DNA from 4 places in the Nocardioides sp. NPDC004968 genome. Region 2 is predicted to be linked to each of the others. Evidence: predicted binding sites of a transcription regulator. Region 2 holds the regulator's gene; each other region holds the start of a gene.

Evidence for each region. Region 2 encodes LexA, which represses DNA repair genes until DNA is damaged. Its sites were predicted from a motif close to TCGAACANNTGTTCGA; they were not measured.
Region 1: a site for LexA is predicted at 4,637-4,652, ahead of recA (recombinase RecA). Genes of this name have one in related genera too.
Region 3: a site for LexA is predicted at 3,101-3,116, ahead of ruvC (crossover junction endodeoxyribonuclease RuvC). Genes of this name have one in related genera too.
Region 4: a site for LexA is predicted at 2,513-2,528, ahead of ABZU72_RS23675 (alpha-ketoglutarate-dependent dioxygenase AlkB). Genes of this name have one in related genera too.

What each region holds. Positions count from the first base shown of each region.
Region 1 covers NZ_JBEXJF010000031.1:49,710-57,106, forward strand. The annotation lists gene ABZU72_RS22305 (methyltransferase domain-containing protein) at 1-518, shown strand, start outside; gene ABZU72_RS22310 (DUF3046 domain-containing protein) at 534-728, shown strand; gene ABZU72_RS22315 (MFS transporter) at 725-1,963, shown strand; gene ABZU72_RS22320 (DUF305 domain-containing protein) at 2,005-2,655, opposite strand; gene ABZU72_RS22325 (DUF6153 family protein) at 2,751-3,194, opposite strand; gene ABZU72_RS22330 (DUF4396 domain-containing protein) at 3,327-4,037, shown strand; gene ABZU72_RS22335 (VOC family protein) at 4,127-4,588, shown strand; gene recA (recombinase RecA) at 4,846-5,904, shown strand; gene ABZU72_RS22345 (regulatory protein RecX) at 6,110-6,691, shown strand; gene ABZU72_RS22350 (phosphoribosyltransferase) at 6,688-7,188, shown strand; gene ABZU72_RS22355 (GNAT family N-acetyltransferase) at 7,212-7,397, shown strand, end outside.
Region 2 covers NZ_JBEXJF010000016.1:81,575-88,971, forward strand. The annotation lists gene ABZU72_RS16605 (vitamin B12-dependent ribonucleotide reductase) at 1-1,252, opposite strand, end outside; gene nrdR (transcriptional regulator NrdR) at 1,417-1,917, opposite strand; gene ABZU72_RS16615 (hypothetical protein) at 2,316-3,209, shown strand; gene ABZU72_RS16620 (LysM peptidoglycan-binding domain-containing protein) at 3,322-3,699, opposite strand; gene lexA (transcriptional repressor LexA) at 3,882-4,649, shown strand; gene ABZU72_RS16630 (alkaline phosphatase D family protein) at 4,745-6,415, shown strand; gene ABZU72_RS16635 (MXAN_6640 family putative metalloprotease) at 6,538-7,397, shown strand, end outside.
Region 3 covers NZ_JBEXJF010000019.1:22,248-29,644, reverse strand. The annotation lists gene ABZU72_RS17810 (inositol monophosphatase) at 1-493, shown strand, start outside; gene pdxS (pyridoxal 5'-phosphate synthase lyase subunit PdxS) at 586-1,482, shown strand; gene pdxT (pyridoxal 5'-phosphate synthase glutaminase subunit PdxT) at 1,479-2,051, shown strand; gene ABZU72_RS17795 (YebC/PmpR family DNA-binding transcriptional regulator) at 2,160-2,927, shown strand; gene ruvC (crossover junction endodeoxyribonuclease RuvC) at 3,128-3,652, shown strand; gene ruvA (Holliday junction branch migration protein RuvA) at 3,649-4,248, shown strand; gene ruvB (Holliday junction branch migration DNA helicase RuvB) at 4,255-5,337, shown strand; gene yajC (preprotein translocase subunit YajC) at 5,425-5,793, shown strand; gene secD (protein translocase subunit SecD) at 5,801-7,397, shown strand, end outside.
Region 4 covers NZ_JBEXJF010000036.1:27,377-34,773, reverse strand. The annotation lists gene ABZU72_RS23690 (DUF58 domain-containing protein) at 1-181, opposite strand, end outside; gene ABZU72_RS23685 (MoxR family ATPase) at 231-1,244, opposite strand; gene ABZU72_RS23680 (hypothetical protein) at 1,431-1,868, shown strand; gene ABZU72_RS23675 (alpha-ketoglutarate-dependent dioxygenase AlkB) at 1,881-2,492, opposite strand; gene ABZU72_RS23670 (GntR family transcriptional regulator) at 2,651-3,364, shown strand; gene ABZU72_RS23665 (hypothetical protein) at 3,365-3,715, opposite strand; gene ABZU72_RS23660 (DUF4031 domain-containing protein) at 3,780-4,037, shown strand; gene ABZU72_RS23655 (MFS transporter) at 4,034-5,266, opposite strand; gene ABZU72_RS23650 (hypothetical protein) at 5,306-5,923, opposite strand; gene serA (phosphoglycerate dehydrogenase) at 5,941-7,137, opposite strand; gene ABZU72_RS23640 (L,D-transpeptidase family protein) at 7,212-7,397, opposite strand, start outside.

The DNA.
Region 1 (7,397 bases), on a different contig from region 2:
TCCTGGCCGCGCTCGAGCCAGGCGACCACGTGCTCGAGATCGGCACCGGACCCGGCCACGACGCGAAGGCGCTCGAGAACGGGGGAGTGCGGGTTCGGCGCACCGACATCAGCGAGGGGTTCGTGGCGCACCTGCGCAAGCAGGGGTACGCCGCTGCCTGCCTGGACCCGCTGACCGACGATCTGCGCGACCCGGTCCACCCCGATGTCCCCTATGCCGCGGTCTGGGCCTCGGCGACGCTGCTGCACGTGGCTCGCGACGACTTCGGGTCGGTGCTCGCCCGGCTCGCCGAGGTGACCCGTCCCGGCGGTGCGCTGCACGTGTCGTTGAAGGAGGGTGACGGCGAGGAGTGGACCAACCGTGGTCGCGTCGAGGCTCCCCGCCTCTTCGTCTACTGGCGCGAGCCCGCGCTCCGGGCGGCGCTGGACGAGGCTGGCTGGGAGGTGCTCGAGGTCGGGCACGCCGACGGACGCCTCGGCGAGGTCTGGCTGGACGTCCTCGCCCGTCGGCGCGCCTGAGTAGCATTCGGGGCGATGAGACACACGGAGTTCTGGTCCCGGATGGACGAGGCGCTGGGCGCGGGTTACGCGCGAGCGTGGGCCCGCCAGTTCGTCATGGGCGACCTGGGCGGGCGCACCGCCCAGGAGGCCCTCGACGACGGCGTCCCGCCCAAGGAGGTCTGGGCCGCGGTCTGGACGGCCCTGGAGCTGCCGGCGCGTGAGCGGTGACGCTGGTCGCACCGGCCTCGGTGGCCACGGTCCAGAAGCGCACCATCCTCACCCTGGTCGCCACCCAGGCGGTCGGGGCGATGGGCATCACGATCGGCATCGCGACCGCCTCCCTGCTGGCGCGCGACCTGTCCGGCTCGGAGTCGATGGCAGGTCTCTCGCAGACGACCCAGGTGCTCGGCGCCGCCGTCGCTGCGTACGTCCTGGGGCGGGTGATGGACGCGCGCGGGCGCCGGTTCGGGCTGGTGGCGGGCTACCTGCTCGGGGCGGCCGGTGGGCTGCTGGCGGTGCTGGCCGGCGTGGTCGGGTCGATGACGCTGCTGCTGGTCGGTGCGGTGCTGCTGGGCGCGACCACGGCGGCCAACAACGGAGCACGGTACGCGGCGACCGACCTGGCACCTGCCAGGAGCCGTGCGCGGGCACTGTCGGTCGTCGTGTGGGCCACGACGTTCGGTGCGGTGATCGGCCCGAACCTGACCGGCGTCGCCGAGATCTTCTCCGACTCCGTCGGGATCCCGGTGCTCACCGGGCCGTTCGCGATCGGGTCGATGGCGATGCTGGCCGCCGCGCTGGTGGTCGGGGTCTTCCTGCGACCTGACCCGCTGCTGGTCGCCCGGGAGAGTGCTCCGGTCACGGAGAAGGCCAAGGGAACGAGCTGGCGTCGGGCGATCGCGGTGATCCGAGAGCGCCCCGCGCTGGAGGCGGCGGTCGTCGGGCAGGCCGCGGCCCACGCCACGATGGTGGCGGTGATGGTGATGACGCCGCTCCACATGGAGCACGGCGGCGCCGGCCTGGAGGTCATCGGGCTGGTGATCAGCGGGCACGTCCTGGGCATGTTCGCCTTCGCGCCGGTCGCCGGCTGGCTCGCCGACCGCGTCGGCCGGGCCGACGTGATGGCGCTCGGCGGCGGGGTGCTCCTGGTGTCCCTGGTCCTGTGCGCCGCGGCGCCGGAGGGCAGCTCGGGGCGGATCTTCGTCGGGCTCTTCCTGCTCGGCCTCGGCTGGTCGCTGGCCACGATCGCCGCGGCCACGTCGGTCGCGGACCACACTCCGCTCGAGGTGCGTGCCGACGTGCAGGGCACCGCCGACCTGATCATGGGCGTCGCCGCTGCCGCCGCCGGCGCGGTGTCGGGCGTCGTCGTCGACCTGGCCGGATATCCGGCGCTCGCGCTCGGCACGATCCTGCTGGTCACGGTGCTGTTCGGGGCTGCGTACGTGGCCCGTCGGTCGGCCTGAAGGGGGCAGGGCCGCTGGGCGGCCCTGCCCGTGAGGCATCCTCAGCCGAGGAGCTTCTCCATGGTGTCGATCTCGGTCGACTGCGACTCGATGATCGTCCCGGCCAGGTCGACGGCGGGCTTGAACTCGCCCTCGTCCTGCTCGGTCTCGGCCATCTTGATCGCGCCTTCGTGGTGCTCGATCATCATCTTCAGCCACATGTCGCTGAACTCGGCGTCGGAGGCGTTCTCGAGGGCGTCCATGTCCTCGCCCGACATCATCCCCGGCATGTCGTCCTCCATGCCCTCCATCGAGTCGGACATGCTGCTGTCCTCGTCCTCGTCGTCGCCGTGGCCCTCGTGGCCGCCGTTGACGTGATCACGCATCGTCGACGGCACCTCCTCGCCCCACTCCTGGAGCCAGCCGGACATGGTCTCGATCTCGGGGCTCTGGGCCGCCCGGATCGAATCCGCCAGCTCCTGAACCTCGGGCTCGAGGTCGCGGTCCATGGTCAGGTCGACCATCGACAGGGCCTGGGCGTGGTGCTGGATCATGTCGGTCGCGAAGGCGACATCGGCCTTGTTGTTCTCGGTCTCCGAGAGCTTCTGAGGAGCCGCGGCCTCCTCGCTGCCGCCACAGGCGGACAGGGTGAGCAGCACGGCCAGGCCGGCTGCCGCCCAGGTCGCGCGGAAGAGGGGACGTTGCGTACGCATCTGTTGTTTCTCCTTGTCAAGTGCTGATTACGGGCATCGCTGACCCACCTGCGGACCGCGGGCGTGGCCCGGGTCGCGGGTGGGGTCAGGGCCGCTCAGCACCTGATGACGGAGTAGGCCCAGACGGAGGGCGGGCCGGTCGCCGGATAGGTGAGCAAGGGCGCGAATCCGGGGGTCCGGGACCAGCCGCGGGCCCGCGAGAACCACCAGGCAGGAGTACGCCGCCACAGCCCGCTCAGGAGCAGCGCGCCGGCGGCGAGCAGGAACGCCGCGCACAGCATCATCGCCGTGTGCCCGGCGTCGCCCGGGTGTCCGGCGTCCTCGGCCGCGCCATGGCCGAAGTGTTCGAGCGCGTGCGTGTGCTCGACGTGGGCGGCGGGCAGGCTCAGCGCGCCGTGCTCACCATCGGAGTCGGTGCCGTGGAGGCTAAGCCCATGCATGGCCAGCAGACCGGCGACCGTGACCACGACCGCTGCCAGCAGACCGGCGCGCGCGACCGCACGGGTCGTGCGCTGTCGTCGTCGCGCTGCCGTCCACACACCGCACACCCTAAGGAGTCCTTCGCGGTTGGACAAAGTGGGCTATCTGGCCGGACTTCGCTTGCGATCACATACCCCCATGGGGTATGAATGAGGGGTAGGTACACCGAACGATCGATCAAGGGGAGCGACATGACGTCGCATGACGAGCACGTGCACGCCGGACATCAGCACGCGATGCACGAGGGTCACGAGGGCCATGGCGACCACTCGGCTCATGACGCGCATGGTGCGCACGGGGGCGGGGTGAACGCGATGGCGGCCAGCGCCACGCTGCACTGCCTCACCGGCTGTGCGATCGGTGAGATCGCCGGACTGATGATCGGCACCGCGATCGGCCTCAGCACGGGGTGGACGATCGCCCTGGCCGTCACGCTCGCGTTCGCCTTCGGCTACGCCCTCTCGACCCTGCCGCTGCTCAAGTCGGGCCTGGCCGTCGGTGCGGCGTTCAGCGTCGTGCTCGCCGCCGACACCCTCTCGATCGCGACGATGGAGCTGGTCGACAACCTGGTCATGGCGCTCATCCCCGGGGCCATGGAGGCCGGGCTGGTCAACGTCGTGTTCTGGATCGGGATGATGATCGCCCTCTCGGTGGCCTTCGTGGCGGCCTTCCCGGTCAACCGATACCTGCTCCAGCGGGGCAAGGGGCATGCGCTCACCCACCAGTACCACGGCGCGGAGCCGGTCCAGGAGGGCGTACGCCGCTTCATCCCGTCCTTCTCCAGCGGTGCCCTGGCCGCAGTGATCATCGCCTTCATGCTCGGTGGCCTGTCGGTCGCCGTCGCCGACGAGATGGGTGGCGGCTCGGCCCCCGCCGAACAGGTCGAGATGCAGGGCCACTGAGGCGGGCCTCGGTTCACCCTTGACCTCAAGTTCAGTTGAGCTCCTAGGTTCGTGAACATCCGAGCAACCGCCTGAGGAGACATGCCCGTATGACTGCCACCGCCATCCCGGAGACGTACCGCAATGCCGTCGTCGCCCACATCATGATCGACGGCGCCGCCGGAGCGATCGACTTCTACGCCCGCGCGTTCGGCGCCGAGGAACTGTTCCGTATCGAAGGCCCGGGTGGGCGGATCGTTCACGCCGAGGTCAAGATCCACGGGTCCGCGATCATGCTCGGCGATGCCGAGGGTCCGCTCTTCGGCGCGCCGACCACTGTCGGCAGCACCACGGTGGGGCTGCATGTCTTCGTGGACGACGTCGACGCGCTGGTGGAGCGTGCGACGGTGGCAGGCGCGGAGTTGCTGCAGGCGCCGGCCGACCAGTTCCACGGTGATCGCACGGCCATTCTCAGGGACCCGTACGGCCATGTCTGGGTCTTCCTCACCCACCTGGAGGATCTCACGTTGGAAGAGGTGGCTCGCCGGGCCGAGGAACGCTTCTCGGCATGACGATCCGCTGAGGCCACCGCTTCCGACACGCCCGAACAGGTGTTCACATCGAACGCTTGTTCGGGCTAGTGTGTGGTAGTAGGTGGAGCGTGGTTCGTGCTATCGGCCAGGCAAAAACAGGGTCGTGAAACACCGTGCCAGAGGGTCCCGTTCAAAACTGTCGGTGGTCCCGTCTAGCGTCTGCCTTGATGACGACGAAGACACGTGGACAAGCGGCAGGCAAGGGGAAGAAGTCTGCCCCTCAGGAAGGAAAGAACATGGCGGCAGGTGATCGCGAGAAGGCATTGGACGCCGCTCTCGCCAACATCGAGAGGCAGTTCGGCAAGGGCTCGGTCATGCGGCTGGGCGATGAGACCCGGGCTCCGCTGGAAGTGATCCCGACCGGCTCGATCGCGCTCGACGTGGCGCTGGGTCTGGGCGGTCTGCCCCGCGGGCGGGTCGTGGAGATCTACGGTCCGGAGTCCTCGGGTAAGACGACGGTGGCCCTCCACGCGGTCGCCAGCGCGCAGCGCGCCGGCGGCATCGTGGCCTTCATCGACGCCGAGCACGCGCTCGACCCGGAATACGCGAAGAACCTCGGCGTCGACACCGACGCCCTGCTGGTCTCCCAGCCCGACTCGGGTGAGCAGGCCCTGGAGATCGCCGACATGCTGATCCGCTCGGGCGCGCTCGACCTGATCGTCATCGACTCCGTCGCGGCGCTGGTGCCGCGGGCCGAGATCGAGGGCGAGATGGGCGACAGCCACGTCGGTCTGCAGGCTCGACTGATGAGCCAGGCGCTGCGAAAGATGACCGGTGCGCTCAACAACTCCGGCACGACCGCGATCTTCATCAACCAGCTGCGCGAGAAGATCGGCGTGATGTTCGGCTCGCCCGAGACCACGACCGGTGGTCGCGCACTGAAGTTCTACTCCTCGGTGCGACTCGACGTGCGCCGGATCGAGACGCTCAAGGACGGCACCGACATGGTCGGCAACCGCACCCGCGTCAAGGTCGTGAAGAACAAGGTGGCCCCGCCGTTCAAGCAGGCGGAGTTCGACATCATGTACGGGAAGGGCATCTCCCGCGAGGGCGGCCTGATCGACGTCGGGGTCGAGGCGGGCCTGGTGCGCAAGGCCGGCGCTTGGTACACCTACGAGGGCGATCAGCTCGGCCAGGGCAAGGAGAACTCCCGCAACTTCCTCAAGGACAACCCCGACCTGGCCAACGAGCTGGAGAAGCGGATCCTGGAGAAGCTCGGGGTCGTGCCGACGGTCGACGCCCCGGCCGACGGCGAGGCGCCCGTGGCCGAGCCCGCCGGCGTCGAGGACTTCTAGGTCCATAGGCACCGGCTGACTCGTGGCTTCGTCAAGGCCTGACCGTTCGTCCACCCAGGATCCCTGGGTGGACGAACGGCCCGCGCCCGACTGGCTCGGCGACGTGAGCCTCGGCGTCGAAGCCTGGGCGGGGAAGCAACAACCACCGTTGGTCGAGCCTGCTGCCCCGTCGGTTGAGCCGTCGTCGCGACGAAGGAGCGACGACGTGTCGAAACCAACACGTTCCCGCCGAAAGCAGCCTCGCCCCGCAGACCCCGCGGACCCCAAGAACGACCCCGAGCCCGACCACGAGGCGATCGCCCGCAAGATCCTCCTCGACGCCCTGACCGGTCAGGCGCGCAGCCGCAAGGAGCTCGCCGACAAGCTGGAGAAGAAGGAGGTCCCCGCAGCCCTGGCGACGCGGCTGCTGGACCGCTTCGAAGAGGTCGGCCTGATCGACGACGAGGCCTTCGCCAGGGCCTGGATCGCCAGCCGGCAGCCCGGAAAGGGCCTGGCCCGACGAGCCCTGGCCCAAGAGCTGCGCCGCAAGGGCATCGACGACGACGTGGCCCGCGATGCGCTCGACGAGATCGACCCCGACGACGAGCGTGAGGCCGGCCGGCGGATGGTCCGGCGCAAGCTGCGCTCCCTGGGGCGCTTCGACGACCAGACCAAGACCCGGCGTCTGGTGGGGATGCTCGCCCGCAAGGGATACGGCGCCGGTGTGGCCTACGGCATCGTTCGCGAGGAGCTCGCTCTGGCCGATGACGATGGCGCCGGCGGTCTCGTGTCAGAATCCGATCTGTGAGTGAGCAGCAAGAGCGCGAGATCCTGACCTACGACCTCTTCGGCACCGCGGTGCGCGACATCGCCCAGAAGGTCGTCGACAGCGGCTACGAACCCGACATCGTGCTCTCCATCGCCCGTGGCGGCCTCGCCCTCGGGATGGGTCTGGGCTACGCCCTCGACGTGAAGAACCTGTCCGCGATCAACGTGGAGTTCTACACCGGCGTCAACGAGCGTCTCGACGTCCCGATCATGCTCCCGCCGACCCCCGCGGCCGTCGACCTGACCGGGATGAAGGTGCTCATCGCCGACGACGTCGCCGACACCGGCAAGACCCTGGAGATCGTCCACGACTTCTGCGAGGGCCACGTGGCCGAGGCCCGCACGGCGGTGATCTTCGAGAAGCCGTGGACGGTGATCAACGCCGACTACGTCTACAAGAAGACCGACCGCTGGATCGACTTCCCGTGGTCCTCCCAGCCGCCGCTCGTCGACCGCCGCGGTGGCCAGGCCCACTGACCCCACGCGGTTAACCTGGGTGCATGTTCACGCCGGTTGCGGTCCACACCGGGACACACCGTCTCGGCGGAGTGACGCGCCCGGGGGAGAGCTGGGCAGCGGCGGCGACGAGGATCGCCGGGCGGCCTGCGTACGCGGTCGACCTCTCCGGTGAGGTGAAGGAGTTCTCCTCCGACCCGATGCCGGTGGTGGCGCTGCGGCCGATGACC
Region 2 (7,397 bases):
CGGTCGGGAAGTCGGCGAAGCAGATGGAGATGTCCATCGCGGTGAAGACGACCTCGCAGGCCTGCTGGAAGCGCACGGCGTCGAAGGTGTCGTCGTCCTTGAGGAACTTCAGCAGGTTCAGCGACGCCAGGTTGCAGGAGGAGTTGTCCAGCGACATGTACTCCGAGCACGGGTTGGAGCCGGTGATCCGGCCCGTCTCCGGGTTGGTGTGCCAGTCGTTGATCGTGTCGTCGTACTGCAGACCCGGGTCGGCACACTCCCACGCGGCGATCGAGATCTTGCGGAACAGCTCGCGGGCGTCGATCTCCTCGATGACCTCACCGGTCGTACGCGCCCGGAGGCCGAACTTCTTGCCCTCCTCGACAGCGCGCATGAACTCGTCGGAGACGCGCACGGAGTTGTTGGCGTTCTGGTACTGCACGGACGAGATGTCCTTGCCGCCCAGGTCCATGTCGAAGCCGGCGTCGCGCAGCGCGCGGATCTTGTCCTCCTCGCGCGCCTTGGTCTCGACGAACTCCTCGATGTCGGGGTGGTCGACGTCGAGCACGACCATCTTCGCCGCGCGGCGGGTGGCGCCACCGGACTTGATGGTGCCCGCGGACGCGTCGGCGCCACGCATGAAGGAGACCGGACCGGAGGCGGTGCCGCCGGAGGACTTCAGCAGCTCCTTGGAGGAGCGGATGCGGGAGAGGTTGAGACCGGCACCGGAGCCGCCCTTGAAGATCAGGCCCTCCTCCTTGTACCAGTTCAGGATCGAGTCCATGGAGTCGTCGACCGAGAGGATGAAGCAGGCCGAGACCTGCTGGGGGGACTCGGTGCCGACGTTGAACCAGACCGGCGAGTTGAAGGCGAAGTGCTGGTTGACCAGCAGCCAGGTGAGCTCGCGGCCGAAGAGGTCGGCGTCGGCCTCGGAGGCGAAGTAGTCGTTCTCCTTGCCGGAGGCGACGTAGGTGTTCACGACCCGGTCGATCAGCTGCTTCAGGCTCTGCTCACGCTTCTCGGTGCCGAGCGCGCCGCGGAAGTACTTGGTCGTCACGATCGTCGAGGCGTTGATCGACCAGAAGTCGGGGAACTCGACTCCGGTCTGCTCGAAGACGGTCGCGCCGGTCTTCCAGTTCTTCTGGACGACGTCGCGCCGCTCCCAGGTGATCTCGTCGTAGGGGTGGACGCCCTCGGTGCTGAAGATCCGCTCGATCTTCAGCCCGGCGCCTGCCTTCGCCGATGCCTGTGCCTCTGATGCCGTGTCTGTCATTTCGTTCCCCCTGTTGTCATCGATCGCTGTGCCGTGCTGCTGGTCGGTGCTGATGGTGGAGTCCTTGCTCTGTTCTATCTGTTTCCGCTGGTTGTGCCGTTGATTGGCCCGAGCAGGTCGCTTCCCCACGGCCTGCCCGGGCCGGTCTATGTGTCCCGTGGGACCTAGTCGGAGCCCACCGGGGCCTCGACCGGATGTTCTGCCTCGAAGTCCTGGACTTCCCGTTCCGTACGCAGCATCTGGATCTCACGCTCGAAGTCCTCCACCGACCCGAAGGCCCGGTAGACGCTCGCGAAGCGCAGGTAGGCCACCTCGTCGAGCTCGCGCAGCGGCGCGAGGATCGCCAGCCCCACCTCGTTGCTGGGAACCTCGGCCAGCCCCTGGCTGCGCAGCGCCTGCTCGACCTCCTGGCCGAGGCAGGCGAGCTGGTCCTCGGTGACCGGACGGCCCTTGCATGCCTTGCGTACGCCGTGCACCGCCTTGTCGCGGCTGAACGGCTCCGCTGCGCCGGAGCGCTTGGCCACCATCAGCTGCATCTGCTCGACGGTCGTGAACCGCTTCCCACATTCCTGGCAGACCCGGCGGCGCCGGATCTGGCCACCGTCCTCGGCCACGCGGGAGTCGAGCACCTTGGTGTCGCTGTGTCGGCAGAACGGACAGTGCACGGTAGAGCCCCTCTCGTGAGACCTGTGGATCCAGGCCGTCTCATTGGCGGCCCGAGCCTGTGGAACCTGTGGATATGAGCGTGAGTCCCTGTGGAACAACACCCCCATCGCTGTGGGCCATCCGCCCGTTCATGTGAACTAGATGTGGATAACTACAGCGGTGTAACTACTAGATGTAGTGGTAACCGTACGCCCGCCCCCACGACGATGCAAGCGAGCGTCGGGTTTACCCGCGTGCCCGGCGTGTCGCCGGTCAAACACCGAAAGATTCCGGTTCAGCGGCGACGGACTGGCCTGGATGAGTAAGAATGACCCCCGTGACAAACATCTCCGGAGGAAATCGCGTCGGGTCGCGGAGAGGCACGCGCCCCAGAAACGGTCCCCGGCCACCTTTCATCTTGCCTGCGATCGCGACACTGGCCTTCCTCGTCATCTGGGGAGTGCTCGTGTGGGTCGCCGTCGGTTTCGGGGCCGACGCACGGGGAGGCGATTCCGGCGCCTGGGCGAAGCTCGCCATCGCGGCGGTCGTTGCAGTCGCCTGCCTCTTCCTGACCTTCACCTTCGCCGGGAAGGCCTGGCGGGCCTTCTCCGGCTCCCCCACCACGCCACCCACCGACGACTACGCCGGAAGCCACTCCAACGCCTACGTCGAGGAGCAGGACTACTCGGCCCCGGCCTACGCCGACCAGGCCTACCCTGAGCAGGCTTACCCGGAGCAGGACTACTACGGCACCGGCTCCTACGGCTACGACGACACCGGCTACGGCCGGCACAGCTCCGACACCGGGAGCCAGCCGCCCTACGGCGACACCTCGAACCGCTCGGCCTACACCGACACCGGCTCCCAGTCGCCGTACGGCTACCCCAGCAGCGATCAGGGCTACGGCAACACCGGCAGCCGGGCCGCCTACGGCGCATCTTCCTACCAGCCGCCGACCAGCCCGCCGCCCACCCCACAGCCCTACTACTCCAGCCCGCCGACACCGACGTCGACGCCGCAGAGCACTCCGGGGTACGGCTCGCAGGGATACGGCACGGACAGCTACCCCACCCAGCAGGCCGGCTCCCCGCAGTATCAGTCCGGCGCCTACCAGACCCCGACCGGCTACGGCCAGACCGGCTCGCGGGCTCGACTGACCCAGGACCCCGCCGCAACCCAGGCGATGCCCTCCCAGCGTCAGCCCCAGGACCCGCCGGTCGAACCGGACGACGAGTGGCCGCCGCGGCACGGCACTCGCAACAAGCAGTGGCCGCCGGCCGAGCCGGACAGTCCCTACCGCGGGCGCCACTGACCCCAACATGCGAGAGTGCTGCAGACGCTTCCCATCGTCTGCAGCACTCTCACTTTTCCCCGGTAGCCGGCCGCCAGGGTTGAAGGAGCAGCCGGACATCTATAGCGGCGCCCTACGGCGCGGTCGGAACGATCAGCGTCTGTCCGGACACGAGCATCGAGGACTCGAGACTGTTGAGCTCCTTGATCCTCTGCTCCATCTCCCGAATCGAGGAGTCGGTGCCGGCGACGGCCTTCGAGGAGATGTCCCAGAGCGTGTCGCCATCGCCGACGACCATCGTGTGGGCGGTGGAGGAGGGACTTTTGTCGGCACCGTTCTCCACGGCGAACGCCACCTTCGCCCCGATCAGCGCGATCCCGAAGAGCACGACGAGCGCGAATGCGAACACGACGACTCGGCCGCGACGAGTGAGCCGCACGCTCGAGCGTCGCACCTCCGGCACCGGACGCGGTGGCTCGGCTACGGGCAGCACATAGACTGTTGCACTCATCTCACGGCCTCCTGATCACCAGTCTCTCGATCACGTGTTCGATCGAGCATATGTTCGAAGGTAGATCACGTGTTCGAACAACGCAAGTAGCGACCCCAAGAATTTTCGAACGCCGACACGCGCCGACCACGAGGTCGAACAAATGTTTGATGTCGTGGTGCCAGAGGGACTAATGTGGTGACATGACCACGCAGAAGACAGGCACCGGATCAGGCGGTTCGAAGAAGAGCCGCGTCCGCGAGCTGCCCGACGGGCCGCCGGACGCGACCGGGCTCACGCCGCGTCAGCAGCGGATCCTCGCTCACCTGCGCGACAGCATCGAGCAGCGCGGCTACCCGCCCAGCATGCGCGAGATCGGCGCCGCGGTCGGGCTGACCAGCACCAGCAGCGTCGCCCACCAGCTCCGCGCGCTGGAGCAGCGTGGTCTGATCCGCAAGGACCCGAAGCGACCGCGCGCCCTCGAGGTCTTCCTCCCGGAGGTCATGGCCCACCGCAAGGCCATGTCCGGCGAGGAGCCCGAGTCGACGATCACCGCCGAGGCCGACATCAACCCCAACCCCGACGCCGCCATGGTCCCCCTGGTCGGGCGGATCGCGGCCGGTGGCCCGATCCTGGCCGAAGAGACCTCGAGCCAGCAGAGCATCGAGGACGTCTTCCCGCTGCCCAAGCAGCTGGTCGGCAACGGCGATCTCTTCCTGCTCTCGGTCTCCGGTGACTCGATGGTCGACGCGGCGATCTGCGACGGCGACTTTGTGGTCGTGCGCCAGCAGCCGACCGCCGAGAACGGCGAGATCGTGGCCGCGCTGATCGACGGCGAGGCCACCGTCAAGACGCTCTCCCGCAAGGACGGCAAGGTCTGGCTGCTGCCGCACAACGCTGCGTACGAGCCGATCGACGGCACCCACGCGACGATCCTCGGCAAGGTGACGGCGGTCCTGCGCAGCCTCTGAGTCCTGCGCCACCTCCCGGAACGAGTCCGGGAACACTGCGTGAAATCCAGCCGCCGGCCCATGACAGGGCCGGCGGCTGCGTCGTTCCCTACAGCGTGACCCAGACGCAGATCGACCGCCGTACCCTCATCGCCGCCGGGCTGGCGACCGCCGCAGGAGCCGGGGCCATCGCTCTCCCCGAGCCCGCCGAGGCGGCAGGCGGCACGCTCAACCACTTCCAGCACGGCGTCGCCTCCGGCGACCCGCTCCCGGACCGCGTGGTCATCTGGACCCGGGTCACGCCGACGGCGGACGCGACTCCCGGGTCCGGGCAGGGCGAAGAGGTCCTGGTCCGCTGGGAGGTCTCGCCCACCGCGGACTTCGGCCGCGTCACCGCGAAGGGATCCCAGCAGACGGGTCCCGACCGCGACCACACCGTGAAGCTCGACGTCACCCGCCTGGCGCCGGAGAGCTGGTACTTCTACCGCTTCACCTACAACGGCCAGACCAGCCGCGTCGGCCGCACCCGCACCGCTCCTGCCGCAGACGCGGCCCCGGAGAACGTACGTTTCGGGGTGGTCTCCTGCTCCAACCTGCAGGCCGGCTGGTTCGCGTCCTACCGCCACCTGGCCGCCCGCGACGACCTGCACGCGATCCTCCACCTGGGCGACTACCTCTACGAGTACGGCCCCGGCGAGTACGGCTACGGCATGGCCAACGAGGACGTCCGGCCGCACGAGCCGGCCCACGAGATGCACACGCTGGCCGACTACCGGATCCGGCACGCGCAGTACAAGCGCGACGTCGACCTCTCCGCCGCCCACGCCCGGCTGCCCTGGATCGTCACCTGGGACGACCACGAGTCGGCCAACGACGCCTGGCTGCTCGGCGCCGAGAACAACGAGCCCGGCGAGTACGACTGGATCGACCGCAAGACCAACGCCAACCAGGCCTACGACGAGTGGATGCCGCTGCGCGTCGATGGCACAGCGACGGTGGAGACCGACGGCCATCTCCACGACCGCATCTACCGGCGGCTGCGTTTCGGCAACCTGCTCGAGCTGAGCATGCTCGACCTGCGCTCCTACCGCTCCCAGCAGGTCGCCCGCACCGACCTCGCCGGCGTCGACGACCCCGACCGCACGATCACCGGCGACGAGCAGCTGGAGTGGCTCAAGGACGGCCTGCTCACCGACGCTCAGTGGAAGATCGTCGGCAACCCGGTGATGATCGCGCCGGTCACCTTGGGTGCGCTCCCGAAGAGCCTGATCACCCCGGTCAACGACGTCACCGGCCTGCTGCCCGACAACGGCATCGCCTACAACGTCGACCAGTGGGACGGCTACACCGCCGACCGCACCGAGCTCTTCGAGCACATCCGCAACAACGCGATCACCGACACCGTCTTCGTCACCGGCGACATCCACTCAGGTTGGGCCTGCGACCTGCCGTACGACTCCGCCGTCTACCCGCTCGGCAAGACCGCCGGCGTCGAGTTCGTCGCCACCTCGGTGTCCTCGAACAACCTCAAGGACATCCTCGGTGCGCCGCGCCGCACGGTCAGCCTGACGGTCGAGAACATCATCAGGACCGCCAACCGCCACGTCCGCTACCTCAACTTCGACGACCACGGCTTCTCCGTCCTCGACGTGACCCGCAACCGCGCCCAGATGGACTGGTACGTCATCGGCGAACGCAAGGACTCCAATACTGCCGCCACCTGGACCAGGTCGTACGCCACCGCAACCGGAAGCAACAGGCTCCATCACGTCACGCAGCCCGTCTAGGCCGTGTCCGCCGGACACAGCGGCACTCTGCGCTTAGACTGCCCAGGTCTGCCTTCCCGAACGTCTGGTATCTCATGCGAAACATTGCCCGCCGGATCAACCGCAAACAACGATCCCTCGTCTTGATCGCAGGCATGGTCGTCGCGACGTTCGTCGCCACCATGCCCGCAACCGGTTCGACGCCGGCGACCTCGGTGAGGACCGGCGGTGACACCAGCGCCGAGCAGCCGGTGACGGAGAAGGCGGCCCGGGAGGCGCTCGCCGCGGCCAAGAAGGTCAAGCGCAACCAGTCGGTGCGCGGCACCCGGCAGGTCGTGCCCGGGCGGCACGTCGCCGGCCGGCCCGACGCGACCATCGCGCTGACCGACCTGTGGAACGCCAAGGATGCCCTGGACGGCTCCAACAAGGCCGCCGCGCGGGAATTGCTCGCCCGCCCGCGCACCGCGGCCCAGACCTGCAGCGACGCGGTCTGCGTCCACTACACGCCGGGCAAGGGCGGCGACCGCGCCTCGACGACGTACGCGACCCAGGTCCGTGACGTGGTCACGAAGGTCCACAACCTCTACGTGCAGGCGGGCTACCGCAAGCCCGCCGCCGACAAGGCGGTCACCCCGGGCAAGGTCGACATCTACCTGGAGAACCTCTACGACGAGGGCTACTACGGCTACTGCGCGCCCGAGACGAAGGTCTCCAAGACCGCCGCGACGGCCTACTGCGTTCTGGACAACGACTACGCCACCAGCGAGTACGGCTCGTACAACACGCCCACCGAGAACCTCCGGGTGACCGCCGCTCACGAATACTTCCACGCCGTCCAGTTCGCCTACGACGCCGGCGAGGACCGCTGGATGATGGAGTCCACCGCGACCTGGGTCGAGGACGAGGTCTACGACAGCATCAACGACAACCGGCAATACCTGGGCTACGGCCAGCTCGAGGACCAGCGCAAGCCGCTGGACAACTCCTACGCCTCCAACCTCGG
Region 3 (7,397 bases), on a different contig from region 2:
CAACTTCGTACGCGGCCTCGACTGGTGGTGCTCGGCGCTGGCGCTGACCGACGGCGACGGCATAGTCCTGGGTGCGATCTACTCACCGGCGGAGGACGCGGTCTACGTCGGCGGCCCAGAGCTGCCCACGACCCGCAACGGCGTCCGGCTCGACGCGATGCCCGACACGCCGCTCGCCCTCGCCTGCCTCACCACCTACCTCCACCCCTCGAAGCTGAAGCAGCCGGTCGGCGAGGCGTACGTCCGCGTCGCCAGCGGCGCCGCCTCGATCCGGATCCTCGGCTCCGGCTCGATGGACCTCACCGCCATCGCCCAGGGAAAGCTCCACCTCTTCTGCCAGCACTCCGTCCCCGACTGGGACCGGCTCCCCGGCGCCGCCCTCGTCCTGGGCGCCGGCGGAGCCACGACCCAGGTGGAAGCCGGCGGCGTCACCTGGTCGCTTGCCGGCGCACCCACGGCGGTGGCAGAGGCCGCCGAGGCCTTGACCGGGTAGCAGTCCACTTGGAGCAGTCCACTTTGGGAACAGTGGCTTGACCAGGGCTTTCCGAGGGTGGCGTACGCCTCGTCCCGACCTACGATCGGCCCATGGCAACAAGCATGAATGAGACGGGAACCTCGCGGGTCAAGCGCGGGATGGCGGAGATGCTCAAGGGCGGCGTGATCATGGACGTGGTCACAGCCGAGCAGGCGAAGATCGCCGAGGACGCCGGGGCGGTGGCGGTGATGGCGCTCGAGCGCGTCCCCGCCGATATCCGCGCCCAGGGCGGCGTGAGCCGCATGTCCGACCCCGACATGATCGACGGCATCATCGAGGCCGTCTCCATCCCGGTCATGGCCAAGGCCCGGATCGGCCACTTCGCCGAGGCCCAGGTGCTGCAGAGCCTCGGGGTGGACTACATCGACGAGTCCGAGGTGCTTACCCCGGCCGACTACGAGAACCACATCGACAAGTGGGCCTTCACCGTGCCGTTCGTGTGCGGCGCGACCAACCTCGGCGAGGCCCTGCGCCGCATCACCGAGGGCGCGGCGATGATCCGCTCCAAGGGCGAGGCCGGCACCGGCGACGTGTCCAACGCGGTCACCCACATGCGTACGATCCGCCGCGAGATCCGCCGTCTCGGCGCCCTCGCCGAGGACGAGCTCTACGTGGCCGCCAAGGAGCTCCAGGCTCCCTACGAGCTGGTCAAGGAGGTCGCCGAGAACGGCAAGCTCCCGGTCGTCCTGTTCACCGCCGGCGGCATCGCGACCCCCGCCGACGCCGCGATGATGATGCAGCTCGGCGCCGAGGGTGTCTTCGTCGGCTCCGGCATCTTCAAGTCCGGCAACCCGGCCCAGCGCGCCGAGGCGATCGTCAAGGCGACCACCTTCCACGACGACCCCGACGTCGTCGCCAAGGTCTCCCGCGGCCTCGGCGAGGCGATGGTCGGCATCAACGTGGACGAGCCCGCCAGGTCGATCCAGTTCGCGGAGCGCGGCTGGTGACCACCGTCGGCGTACTCGCCCTCCAGGGCGACGTCCGCGAGCACCTCGCCGCTCTCGACCGCCTGGGGATGAAACACACATCCGTACGCCGCCGGGAGGAGCTCGACGCGTGCGACGCGCTCGTCATCCCCGGCGGTGAGTCGACGACGATGTGGCGCCTGGCGCGTACGTTCGAGCTGCTCGACCCGCTTCGGGAGCGGGTCCGGGGCGGGATGCCGGCGCTCGGCACCTGCGCCGGCATGGTGCTCCTGGCCGACCGGCTGCTCGACGCGGCCCAGGGCCAGGAGACCATCGGCGGGCTCGACATCACCGTCCGGCGCAACGCGTTCGGGCGGCAGACGGAGTCGTTCGAGACCGACCTCGTTGTCACCGGGCTGGACGACACGGTCCACGGCGTCTTCATCCGGGCGCCCTGGGTCGAGCAGATCGGCCCGGGCGTGGAGGTGCTGGCGAGCGTGGGGGAGCACCCCGTCGCCGTACGCCAGGACCAGCTCATGGCGACCTCGTTCCATCCCGAGGTCAACGCCGACGACCGGCTGCATCAGCTCTTCGTCGACACCTGCTGCTGACGGTGACGTACGGCACGTAGTTAGAATGGAGGCCTGCTGCCCTGTGACGTCTTCCGGTGGTGGCACGACAAGCATCAGCGACGACGCGGGGCAAAGGACGGTTTCCAGATGAGCGGCCACTCCAAGTGGGCAACGACGAAGCACAAGAAGGCGGCGATCGACGCCAAGCGCGGCAAGCTCTTCGCCAAGCTCATCAAGACGATCGAGATCGCGGCCAAGACCGGCGGCCCCGATCCGACGGGCAACCCGACCCTCTTCGACGCGATCCAGAAGGCCAAGAAGCAGTCGGTCCCCAACGACAACATCGACCGCGCGGTCAAGCGCGGTGGTGGGCTCGACGGCGGCGGGGTCAGCTACGACACGATCATGTACGAGGTCTACGGCCCCCAGGGCGTCGCGCTCCTCATCGAGTGTCTGACCGACAACCGCAACCGGGCGGCCATGGAGGTGCGCACCGCGGTCACCCGCAACGGCGGCACCATGGCCGACCCGGGCTCGGTCTCGCGACTCTTCGACCGCAAGGGCGTCGTCGTCGTGGCCAAGGCGCAGGAGGGCAACACGATCACCGAGGACGACCTCCTCGAGGCCACCCTCGACGCGGGTGCCGAGGACGTCAACGACCTCGGTGAGTCCTTCGAGATCGTCTCCGACCCGTCCGACGTCGTCGCGGTCCGCACCGCGCTGCAGGACGCCGGCATCGACTACGACTCCGCCGAGGTCCAGTTCGTCGCGAGCATGGACATCCCGGTCGCCGACGCCTCGGCCGCCGGGAAGGTCTTCAAGCTCATCGACGCCGTCGACGACCTCGACGACGTACAGAACGTCTTCTCCAACGCCGACATCCCCGACGAGGTCATGGAGACCGTCGACGCCTGAGCGGCTCGCTGGTCGAGCCGGATTCGTGAGGAACGAGCGAATCCGTGTCGAGACCAACACGGTTCTGTCGAGCGGACAGAGGACCGTGTTGGTCATCTCGACAAGCTCGATACAACGCTCGACACGCCTCCGCCCAGGGGCTCCGGCGGCTCGACCAGCGATGCCGGTACGCTACGAACAGACGTTCGATGGAGGTGCTGATGCGGGTGCTTGGGATCGACCCGGGCCTGACCCGGTGCGGGATGGGCGTGGTCGACGGGTCGCTCGGTCGGCCGCTGTCGATGGTGGACGTCGGAGTGATCCGTACGTCCTCCGATCTTCCGGTCTGGGAGCGGCTGGTGAGCATCGAGAAGGGCATCGACGCCTGGATCGAGGAGCACCGGCCCGACGCGGTCGCGATCGAGCGGATCTTCGCGCGCTCGAACGTCTCCACGATCATGGGTACGGCCCAGGCCAGCGGCCTCGCCATGGTCTGCGCCGCCCGGCGCGGACTGCCGGTAGCCCTGCACACGCCCTCTGAGGTCAAGGCCGCTGTCTCCGGCAACGGCCGGGCCGACAAGCAGCAGGTGACCGCCATGGTGACCCGCATCCTGCGGCTCCCGACCCCGCCGAAGCCTGCCGATGCCGCCGACGCGCTCGCGCTGGCCATCACCCACCAGTGGCGCGGAGGCGCCCAGAATCGCATCGAAGCCGCGGTGGCCGCGGCAGGGAAGGTACGCCGATGATCGCGTCTGTGCGCGGCAAGGTCGCCGCAGTCAGTCTCTCCACCGCCGTCGTCGAGGTCGGCGGCATCGGGATCGAGCTGCTCTGCACGCCCAACACGCTGGCCACGCTCCGGACCGGCGAGGAGGCTCACCTGCCGACCAGCCTGGTCGTGCGCGAGGACTCGCTGACCCTCTTCGGGTTCACCGACACCGACGAGCGCACTCTCTTCGAGCTCCTCCAGACCGCCTCCGGTGTCGGCCCGAAGCTCGCCCAGGCGATGCTCGCCGTCCTCTCGCCCGACGGCATCCGTCTGGCCATCGCGGGCGAGGACGCCAAGACCCTCACCAAGGTTCCGGGCATCGGCCAGAAGGGCGCCCAGCGGATCATCCTGGAGCTCAAGGACAGGATCGGCGCACCGACCGGCACCGCCTCCGTCCCGGCGCGCGCCACCGCAGCGGCGCCGTGGCGCGACCAGGTCACCGAGGCCCTCGTCGGCCTGGGCTACAACGCCCGGGACGCCGACAAGGCGGTGACCGCGATCGAGCCCGAGGCCGGCGACCAGGCCAACATCTCGTTGCTGCTCCGGGCGGCCCTGCGCACCCTTTCGAAGGCATAAGGACCTATGCACGAGGACGATCTCGACCGGGCCGAGGAAGACTACTTCTCGTCGCTCACCATCGCCGAGGCCGACGGCGACGACCGTGCCGTCGAGGCCGCGCTGCGCCCGAAGACCCTCGACGAGCTGATCGGCCAGCAGCGCGTCCGCGAGCAGCTCGGCCTCGTCCTGGAGGCGGCGCGGCAGCGTGAGCGAGCCCCCGACCACGTACTCCTCTCCGGGCCGCCAGGCCTCGGCAAGACCACCCTCGCGATGATCATCGCGGCCGAGATGTCGGCGCCGCTTCGGATCACGAGCGGTCCGGCGATCACCCACGCCGGCGACCTGGCCGCGATCCTGAGCGGGCTCAACGAGGGCGAGGTTCTCTTCGTCGACGAGATCCACCGGATGAGCCGCCCCGCCGAGGAGATGCTCTACCTGGCGATGGAGGACTTCCGGGTCGACGTGATCATCGGCAAGGGCCCGGGCGCGACCGCGATCCCGATCGACCTACCGCCGTTCACGCTGGTCGGCGCGACCACGCGGGCCGGCCTTCTTCCCGGCCCGCTCCGGGACAGGTTCGGCTTCACCGGCCACCTCGAGCTCTACGACCCGGCCGACCTCGAGCTGATCGTGCGCCGATCCGCGGGCCTGCTCGACGTCACCCTCAAGGACGACGGCGCCTCCGAGATCGCCGGCCGCTCCCGCGGCACTCCGCGGATCGCCAACCGGCTGCTGCGCCGCGTACGCGACTATGCCCAGGTCAAGGCCGACGGCACGGTCACCCAGCAGATCGCCGAGAAGGCGCTCGATCTCTACGAGGTCGACCCGCTCGGCCTGGACCGCCTCGACCTGGCCGTCCTCGACGCCCTGTGCCGGAGGTTCGGTGGCGGCCCGGTCGGCATCTCCACCCTCGCCGTCGCGGTGGGGGAGGAGCGCGAGACGGTCGAGGAAGTGGCCGAGCCGTTCCTGGTGCGGTCCGGCTTCCTGGCGCGTACGCCGCGTGGCAGGGTCGCGACCCCGGCCGCATGGGAGCACCTCGGGCTGCCGGTACCGGCCAACGCCGAGGCTGCGGCCTGGTCCAAGGAAACGCTCTGGGATGAGGCCTGATTCACAGTCTCAACCAGGTGCCTGGTTAGACTTGCACGTCGCCGTGCGCCTGCCGGTGACCACTCAGACTGTCGGAGCCGAACCCCCGTGGAATTCCTTCCTTTTATCGTCATCATCGTCCTGTTCTACTTCCTGTTGATCAGGCCGCAGCAGAAGCGTGCGAAGCAGGCTCGTGAGCTCCAGCTCAACCTCCAGCCGGGTGACCGGGTGATGCTGACCGCCGGATTCTTCGGCACGGTGACGGAGGTCGAGGAGACCACGACGAACATCAAGGTCGAGATCGCCGACGGCGTCGTCATCCAGGTCGTGCGTCAGGCCGTGGCCCAGAAGGTCACCGAGGCGCCTGCCGAGGAGATCGACGAGAACACCGCCGAGGAGCCCGAGGTCGAGGCCAAGGCCGACGAGACCCCTGAGGGCGCCGAGAACGTCATCGTGGACCTCGACAAGAAGGACTGACCAACACATGGCACGCAAGACAGCGCGCCCCGGCCGGACACTCGCACTGCTCTTCTTGGCCATTGCGATCATGTTCGGCGGCATCGCGTTCGCCGGCACCTGGAAGCCCGAGTTGGGCCTCGACCTGCGCGGCGGCACCGAGATCTCGATGACCGCGGAGAACTCCGAGGGCGGATCGGTCCCGAGGGAGAGCCTCGACGAGGCCAAGTCGATCATCGACCAGCGCGTCAACGGCTCCGGCATCACCGGCGGCCGAGTGACCACCGAGGGCAACGACGTCATCAAGGTCTCCATCCCCGGCACCGGCAAGGTGCAGCAGGAGACCGCCGAGCGCGTCCGCCAGACCGCGAAGCTCCGCTTCCGTCTGGTCGCCTGCAGCCCGCAGAAGCCCTGCGGCGCGGCGGACCCCAGCGGCTCGATGGTCGAGGACCCCTCGGCCGGCACCGTGCCGGGCACCTCGCCGCGCGCGGCGTTCGGTGGCGAGACCGCCACCGCCTCCGAGACCGCGAGCGCTTCCGAGAAGTCGTCCGAGAAGGCCTCCGAGAGCGCCGACCCGAGCGCCAGCCCGTCGGCCTCGGCTGGCGCCGAGCCCGAGAAGCAGAACGAGAACGAGGTCGTCAAGGTCGACGACGCGGTCGAGTTCATGCGCAAGGTGCCGCAGGAGTGGGCGACCGCCTACAACTCCTTCACCTGCCCCGCTCCCGGCGCCGAGCCGGCCGAGGACATCCCCGGAAAGCCGCTGCTGACCTGTGACGAGGACGGCGTCCCCTACCTGCTGACGCCTGCCGTCATCGAGGGCACCGAGATCAGCGAGGCCTCCTACGGCATCCCGCAGCAGCAGGCCAACTACGTGGTGACCCTGGACTTCAAGTCCGAGGGCAACAAGGTCTTCGCCGACACCACCGGCGCCATCGCCGGCACCGGCGAGCAGTTCGCGATCGTCCTGGACGCCAAGGTGATCTCGGCCCCGACCGCCGACTCGCGGATCAGCGGAGGCGCCCAGATCAGCGGCGACTTCACTCAGGAGTCCGCCGCCGCGCTGGCCAACAACCTGAAGTACGGCTCGCTGCCGCTCGACTTCCCCGAGGACGGCATCCAGACCCGGGTCATCGGCCCGACCCTGGCCGGCAACCAGCTCACCGCCGGACTCTGGGCCGGCCTCGTCGGCCTGATCCTCGTGGTGATCTTCTCGATCCTCTACTACCGCGCGATGAGCATCGTGGTGATCGGCTCGCTGGTTGTGGCAGGGGCGATGACGTACGGGATGATCCTGCTGCTCAGCGAGACCGCCGGCGTCACCCTGGACCTTCCGGGCGTGGCCGGTCTGATCGTCGGTATCGGCATCACCGCCGACTCCTTCATCATCCTCTACGAGAGGATGCGTGACGACATGCGTGAGGGCCGCTCGATGCGGGTGGCCGTCGACACGGCCTGGCCGCGCGCCCGAAACACGTGTCTGGCCTCCGACGGTGTCTCGTTCCTGGCCGCGTTCGTGCTCTATGTCTTCGCGACCAACGAGGTCAAGGGCTTCGCCTTCATGCTCGGCCTGACCACCATCATCGACGTCCTGGTGTTCTTCTGGTTCACCCACCCGATGACCAAGC
Region 4 (7,397 bases), on a different contig from region 2:
CGGCGGTGAACCGTTTGACCAGCAGGCTCCGGGACCGGGCCGTCGCCTTCCAGTCGATGTCCTTGACGTCGTCGCCGGGGACGTACTCCCTCAGGTCGTGGAAGTCCATGCTGCGCCCGGTCTGGACGCTGGCGTACTCCCCGTCGAGCAGGCCCAGGACCTTGCGGTGGGCATGGATCATCAACCGTGTGCGGATCCTGGGAAGGTACGTCGCCATGTCGGTGCTCGGGTCAGGGGCTCGGGACAGCGCGGACCAGCGCGTCGACCAGCATCTCGGGCTGGACCTTCTCGGCCAGTGCCTCGAAGCTGAGGTGGAGCCGGTGGCGCAGGATGCTGTGGCGCAGCTCGCGAACGTCCTCAGGAGTCACGTAGGAGCGGCCGAGCAGCAGCGCCGCCGCGCGCGAGGCCTGCAGGAACGCGATCGAGGCACGTGGGGACGCGCCGATCTCGACGTAGGAACCCGTCTCCGGCCCGAGGAGCTGGCGGGCGTTGCGGGTCGCCTGGACGAGGGCGACGATGTAGCGCTTGATCGCCGGGTCGACGTAGACGCGCTTGGTCAGCTCCTGGAGCCAGATCACGTCGTCGGGGTCGGCGACCGGGCGGGTCACCTCGTGGTCGGGGCCGAGCGTGCCGGCCTCGATGCGCTCCAGGACGACGAGCTCCTCGGCGTCGCTGGGGTAGTTGACGATCTCCTTGAGCAGGAACCGGTCCATCTGCGCGTGCGGGAGGACGTAGGTGCCCTCCTCCTCGATCGGGTTCTGCGTGGCGAGCACCATGAACGGGCGCGGCAGCGGGTGGATGTGGCCCGCGATGCTCGTCTGGCGCTCCTGCATCGCCTCGAGCATTGCGCTCTGCGTCTTGGCGGACGAGCGGTTGATCTCGTCGAGCAGCACGAAGTTGGCGTGCACCGGGCCGAGCTGGGTCTCGAACTCGTGGTTGCGCTGGTCGTAGACCTGGGTGCCGATGATGTCGCTCGGCAGCAGGTCGGGGGTGCACTGGATCCTGGAGAACTGCGCCTTGACCGTCTGCGACAGCGTCGAGGCGGCCAGCGTCTTGGCCAGCCCGGGCACGCTCTCGAGCAGCACGTGACCCTCGGAGAGGAGCGCGATCAGCAGCGCCGTCCTGAGCCGCTCCTGGCCGACCACACGGCTGCTGAAGGCGGTGCTGACCCGCCCGACGATCTCCTTCGCCCTGGCGATCTCCTCAGCGGACGGCGGGGCGATGGGTGGTGCGGTGGTGGTCAAGGCGGCTCCAGGGGCGTCGGCTGTCGGTCCCATCCTTTCCTACCAGCGTACGGAACGCATGTGGGACCCACCTCGGGACGGTTGAGATCGGCGCTGGGCGGGCTTCTCGGTACGGGAGCGGTACGGGTTCGAGGCGTCCGCGGGACCGGCCACGATGGCCGCAATATTCCCTCAGAAAGGTTCACCGTGCCCCACCTCTTCACCCGGCTGCGAGTCCTGCTCGTGGCCTTCGCCCTCGTTGCCGGCCTCGCCCCGATCGCCGTGGCCGCTGCCACGAAGCCGGCGCCCGCCGAAGCAGCCTCGATCCGGATCGACATCGCGGCGATCCAGTCGGCCACCGACTCCTTGCGGTACCAGCGGAACTACCTCGCCTCACACCGCAGGTGGAAGAGGTGGGCGCCGCGGCTCTCGAGCGTGAGCAGCCAGTTCGACTCGATCGAGGGCCAGCTGATGGGGCGGGCGAGGACCGCCGTGGCGACCTACGAGGCGGCCTTCCTGACTCGCGCGAGAAATCGCAGCTACGTCAGTGCGGTCAGGGTTCTCGACATGTTCATCAGCAGGATGAATGCCGCGATCGACAACTACTACCGCGGCGAAGGGTTCAGCATGCGTCCCTTCGGCTGATCCCGGCTGAACCTAGAAGACGTTGCGGGGGCGGAACTGGACCGAGATCCGGGGGCCGGCGGAGGAGACCTTGGGGATGGCGTGCTCCCAGGTGCGCTGGCAGGAGCCGCCCATGACGACGAGGTCGCCGTGGCCCATCTGGATGCTCATCCCCTTGCCGCCTCCATAGGGACGCAGGGCGAGGCGGCGGGGGTCGCCGACGGAGACGATGGCGACCATCGTGTCGTTGGTGCGGCCCCGGCCGATCTTGTCGCCGTGCCAGGCGACCGAGTCGTGGCCGTCGCGGTAGTAGCAGCAGCCCGCGGTGACGAACGGCTCGCCAAGCTCGGGCAGGTAGTGAGCGGTGAGGCGGCCGCGGGCCTCGGCGAGACGGGGGTGGGGGAGCGGGTCGCCCTGCAGATAGGTGTGCAGGAGCCGAGGCACGTCGACGACGCGGTCGTACATCTGCCGTCGCTCCTCGTGCCACGGGACGTCGCTGACCAGCGCGGCGAAGACGTCGTCGGGATCGGGCAGCCAGCCGCGGGCGATGTCCACCCAGGCTCCGCGGTCCAGATGGATCCGCTCGTAGGTCGTCTCGGTGGTCTCGTCGTCTGTGGGGGCGAAGAGTGTTCCCTGGAAGTCCACCCCGCCACCATACCTCGTGATCGAACATGTGTTCTACTGCTGTACTGATTGTTGGCGGACATTGTTGTTTCGTTGCAGTTGATCTGCCTCATCTCGTTGCAATGTCACAACTTGACTAAACTCGGGACGTACGCGAGGTGTACACCTACGCTCTGGTCATGGTCCGGTCGGTCGAGGGAGAGCGGTCGCTCAAGCACGTCCAGATCCGTGAGTACGTCAGGGAGCTGGTCATCGGCGAAAGCCCTGGTGCCTCCGCGCCCTCCGAGCGCGAGCTGGTCCAGAAGTTCAGCGTCGCCCGGGCCACCGTGCGGCAGGCGCTCGACGCTCTCGTCGCCGACGGTCTGCTGGTTCGGATCCCGGGCCGGGGCACCTTCGTGGCGCGCCCGCCGCGGGCGGCGAGCCCGGTGCTCGGGTTCAGCGAGGAGATGGCTCGCCGGGGGATGCAGGCGTCCTCCGAGACCCTGCTGCTCGGCCGGGAGAAGGCCGGCCCCACCATCGCCCGCGCGCTCAGCATCAAGGAAGGTGCGGCCGTCATCCACTGGCGGCGTCTGCGCCGCGGTGACGGGGTGCCGATCTGCATCGAGGACGTCTACCTCGACGAGGCGATCGTGCCCGGGATGCTCGAGCGCACCGCGCCGACCAGTCTCTACGCCGAGCTGGCCAGTCGACAGATGCGGCCGTCGTGGGTCGACGACACCTTCCGTGCCGATGTGGCCAACATCGAGGAGGCCACGCTGCTCGGCCTCTCGGTCGGCGTCCCCGTGCTCCGCAGGCAGCGGAAGTCGGTCGCGGGGGATCGCTACGTCGAGGTGTGTCGCTCGGTCTACCGTGCCGACCGCTATGCGCTGCACCTGCAGCTCGGTCCGTCCTGATCAGAGGTCGCCGAGCGGCGCGACCACGTCGCCGCTCTCCTCGCAGACCCAGATCGGGTCCGGACCTCCCAGGTCGGGAGTGATGTGGAGCGAGTGCACCGGCGACTCGGGCGGACACGTGGTGCACACCGGCCAGCGGGCCGAGGCCTCGCCGTCGAAGAGGAGGTCCTGGACGTCCTGGGCGACCAGGCCGGCGACGTACGCCTTGCCCTCCGGCCACTGCTCCACCCACCAGCCACGCTCGGTCATCGCGTCCTCGAGAGCGGAGACGGCTGCCGCACCGGCGAGTCCGCGGGCATCGAGGTCATGGAGCACCCTCGCCCGAGCCTCGAACAGCACTGTCGTGTTCATCACGGACCATTCTTGCCGACCGGTCAAGGCTGTGGCCTCAGGATCGACACGGTAAGAATGGCCCGTGATCCTCATCGACCCGCCGAACGTACCCAGTCGCGGCCGGATGTGGTCTCACCTCGCCAGCGACACCTCCTACGAGGAGCTGCACGCCTTCGCGAGCCGGATGGGCATCCCGGCCCGAGGCTTCGACCGGGACCACTACGACGTACCCGCCGAGGTCTACGACGACATGGTCGCCGCGGGTGCCGTCGAGGTCACCTCTCGGGTTCTGGTCTCCGCTCTCCTCGCCGCCGGCCTACGCCGCCGCAAACCCCGTTAGGCGGGTGACTTCTCGCCCGGCGGGAGCGAGGCCTCCGCTGGGGTGGACATCCGTCGCGTGGTGAGCCAGATGGCCGCCGCGATGAGCAGGCCGAGGCCGCCGCCGAGGACGAAGCCGCCCTGCCAGCCGATCAGGTCGATGGCGAACCCGGCGGTGGGGGCGCCGACGGCGCTGCCGAGGGTGATGGCCGAGCCGTGCCAGCCCATCACCTCGCCGCGTACGTTCGAAGGGACGCTGCTGGTGATCGCCTCGAGCGCGGCGGTCAGAGTCGGTGCGCAGAAGAAGCCGCTGAGCAGGAGCAGGACGGTGAAGGAGACCGGGTCCCAGGCGAACGCGGTCAGGACCGTCGTCGCACCCAGCAGGACGAGCATCACCGCGGTGGAGGGGTGGCTGTTGAGGGCGCCGTAGATGAGTGCGCCGAGCAGCGAGCCGAGCGCCCAGATCGCCATGACGAGCCCGAGCAGGGCGGTGCGGTCGAAGTCGCGCATCGCGGCCACGGTGCCGAGGTCCTCGGCGATGAGGATGAGCGAGGCGGTGAAGGTGCCGGCGAGCAGGAGGGTGACCCCCGGGTTCACCCACGAGGGGAGCCCGAAGCGGCGCTTCGGGACAGCGTCGCTCGGGACGGCGTCGCTCGGGACGGTCGGCTCGCCGTCGGTGATCATCGGGTTGAACAGCCACAGCACGACCGCCGCGGCGATCCCGAGCCACTGGATCAGCAGCATCGCCCAGGCGGTGCCGAAATAGCTGGCGCCGAGCACGCCGATCACCGGTCCGACCATGAAGCCCAGCTCGGTCATCATCGCGTCGGCGCTCAGTGCCGCGGTGCGCTGCCCGGGACCGACCGAGCGGATCATCACCTGGCGCACGACCGAGAAGGACGGGACCGTGAAGAGCCCGGCGACGGCGACCAGCGCGAGCAGCGGGAGGTAGCCGACCCAGGGCGCGATCGACCAGGCGATCGGGAGGATTGCCAGCGGCAGCAGGAGCGTACGCCGCAGCCCGAGGCGGTCGAGGAGCCGACCGAGCCAGGGCGCGGAGATCGCCATCGCGATCGCGAGCATCGTCGAGACCAGGCCGGCCTCGGCGTAGGAGCGATCCAGCGGGCCGACCACGTGCAGGGTCACGATGACAGAGGACGCCGGCATCGGGATCCGCAGGAACAGACCCAGCACCAGGATGCGGCGAACGTCGGGGATCCGCCACAGGTCGGCGTACGTCTGGAAGCTCACCGGCAGATTCTGTCACCGGTGAGCGATTCGAACGAATCGTTATCGGTCGGGTGACAGGTATGTGTTCAGGGTCTCCATCTCGGCCGAGATGTTGGCCCGCGCGGCGGCCTCCCAGCTGATCCTCGCGAAGGGTGTCGAGAAGAGCGACTCCTTCTCCAGCAGCCGCTCGAGGACCTGGGCACGACCGACGCGAAACTCCTCGTCGGTGAGGTGCTGGTACTCCTCGCGGACGGTCGCGGCGTACTCCGCATAGCGCTCCGTCGGCGCCGCCAGGATCGCCAGGTCGGCATCGGAGAGCACCCGGCCGCTGCGGTCCTCGGCGGTGGGGTCGTGGGTCTCGGTCAGCCGCACCAGCCGGGCGACCTCCGCCACCGTGTCGGCATCCACGTAGGCGCCCAGTGCGTCCTCGGCCCAGGTGGCCGAGCGCTCCTCGGCGTCCCGCTCCCCGTCGTAGACGGAGTCGTGGAAGAACGCCGCCAGGGTGACCGTCAGCGGATCGAAGTGCTCTCCCTCCGCCCGCAGCTCTTCGATCCGGTCCAGCACCTCGGTGAGGTGCCGGCGGTCGTGATAGCGGCGGGTCGGGTCGTCGTACGCTGCCAGGACGTCATCGAGAAGGTCGGTCGCCTCTGGCAGCGGCCAATGTTGCGGGAGCTCCATGAGCCAGAACGCTAGCGTCAGGCGTGGTAGGCGCGCACCCACCGGGTGTGCGGGTTGGCTGTGATCTTCTCCAGCGTCGTCGCAGGTACGTCGGTCACGTCGGTGACCACGAAGCCGGTCTCACCGGCGGTGGCGAGGTACTGACCGGTCACGTTGACCCCCTCGGCGGCGAGCAGCGCATTGAGGTCGGCGAGCACACCCGGGACGCTGTCGTGCAGCAGCGCGAGACGCGCTCCCTCGGCCAGCGGCGGCGGCTGGACGGCAGGCAGGTTGACGCCCAGCGCGGTCGACCCGGAGCGGATGAAGTCGCGCAGCTTGCTGGAGACGAACCAGCCGATCTCCTCCTGGGCCTCCTGCGTCGAGCCGCCGACGTGCGGGGTCAGGATGACGTTGTCGAGACCCTGCAGCGGGCTCTCGAAGGCGTCGCCCTGGGCCTTGGGTTCGATCGGGAAGACGTCGAGGGCAGCGCCGGCGATGTGACCGGACTCGATGTGCTTGCGCAGCGCGTCGTTGTCGACCAGGAAGCCTCGCGCCGCGTTGATGAACAGCGAGCGCGGCTTCATCTTCGCGAACTGCTCCTCGCCGAACATGCCCAGGTTGCCCGGGCGTCCGTCGATGTGGATGGAGACCACGTCGGCCTCCTCCAGGAGCGCGTCGAGCGACTTCATCCGGCGCGCGTTGCCGTGGGCCAGCCGGTCGGCGATGTCGTAGAAGATGACGTACATGCCCAGCGCCTCGGCGATGTTGGACAGCTGGGTGCCGATGTTGCCGTAGCCCACGATGCCCAACGTGCGGCCGCGGATCTCGTGGGAGCCCTTCGCGGACTTGTCCCAGACGCCGGCGTGCATCTTCTCGGTCTTCTCCGGCAGCCGTCGCGCCAGGGAGATGATGTAGCCGATGACCAGCTCGACGACCGAGCGGGTGTTGGAGTAGGGGGCGTTGAAGACGGCCACGCCGCGCTCGGCGGCGCCGGCCAGGTCGACCTGGTTGGTGCCGATGCAGAAGCAGCCGATCGCCTTGAGGTCGGTGGCCGCGTCCAGCACGCGCGGGGTGATGTGGGTGTTGGACCGGATGCCGAGCAGCGTCACGCCCGGAAGGTCGGCCACCAGCTCGTCCTCGGAGAGAGACTTGCTGCGCAGCTCGACCTCGAAGCCGGCCTTCTCGAGGTTCTCGACAGCGACGGGATGGATGTTCTCCAGGAGCAGCGCCTTCATGGCTCAAGCCTAAGACGCGGGACGTACGCCTCCTCAATCCTGCCCGAGGGCCGGACGGGCGCGCACGGCGGTTCTCAGGACCAGTAGATGACGACGCCGTCGCCGATGTCGACCTGGTCGTAGAGCGAGGTGATGGCGCCGTAGTCGCGCACGTTCACGCAGCCGTGGGAGCCGCCGTTGTAGCCGTTGGCGGCGAAGTCGGGGGAGTAGTGGACCGCCTGGCCGCCGGAGAAGAACATCGCGAACGGCATCGGGGTCTT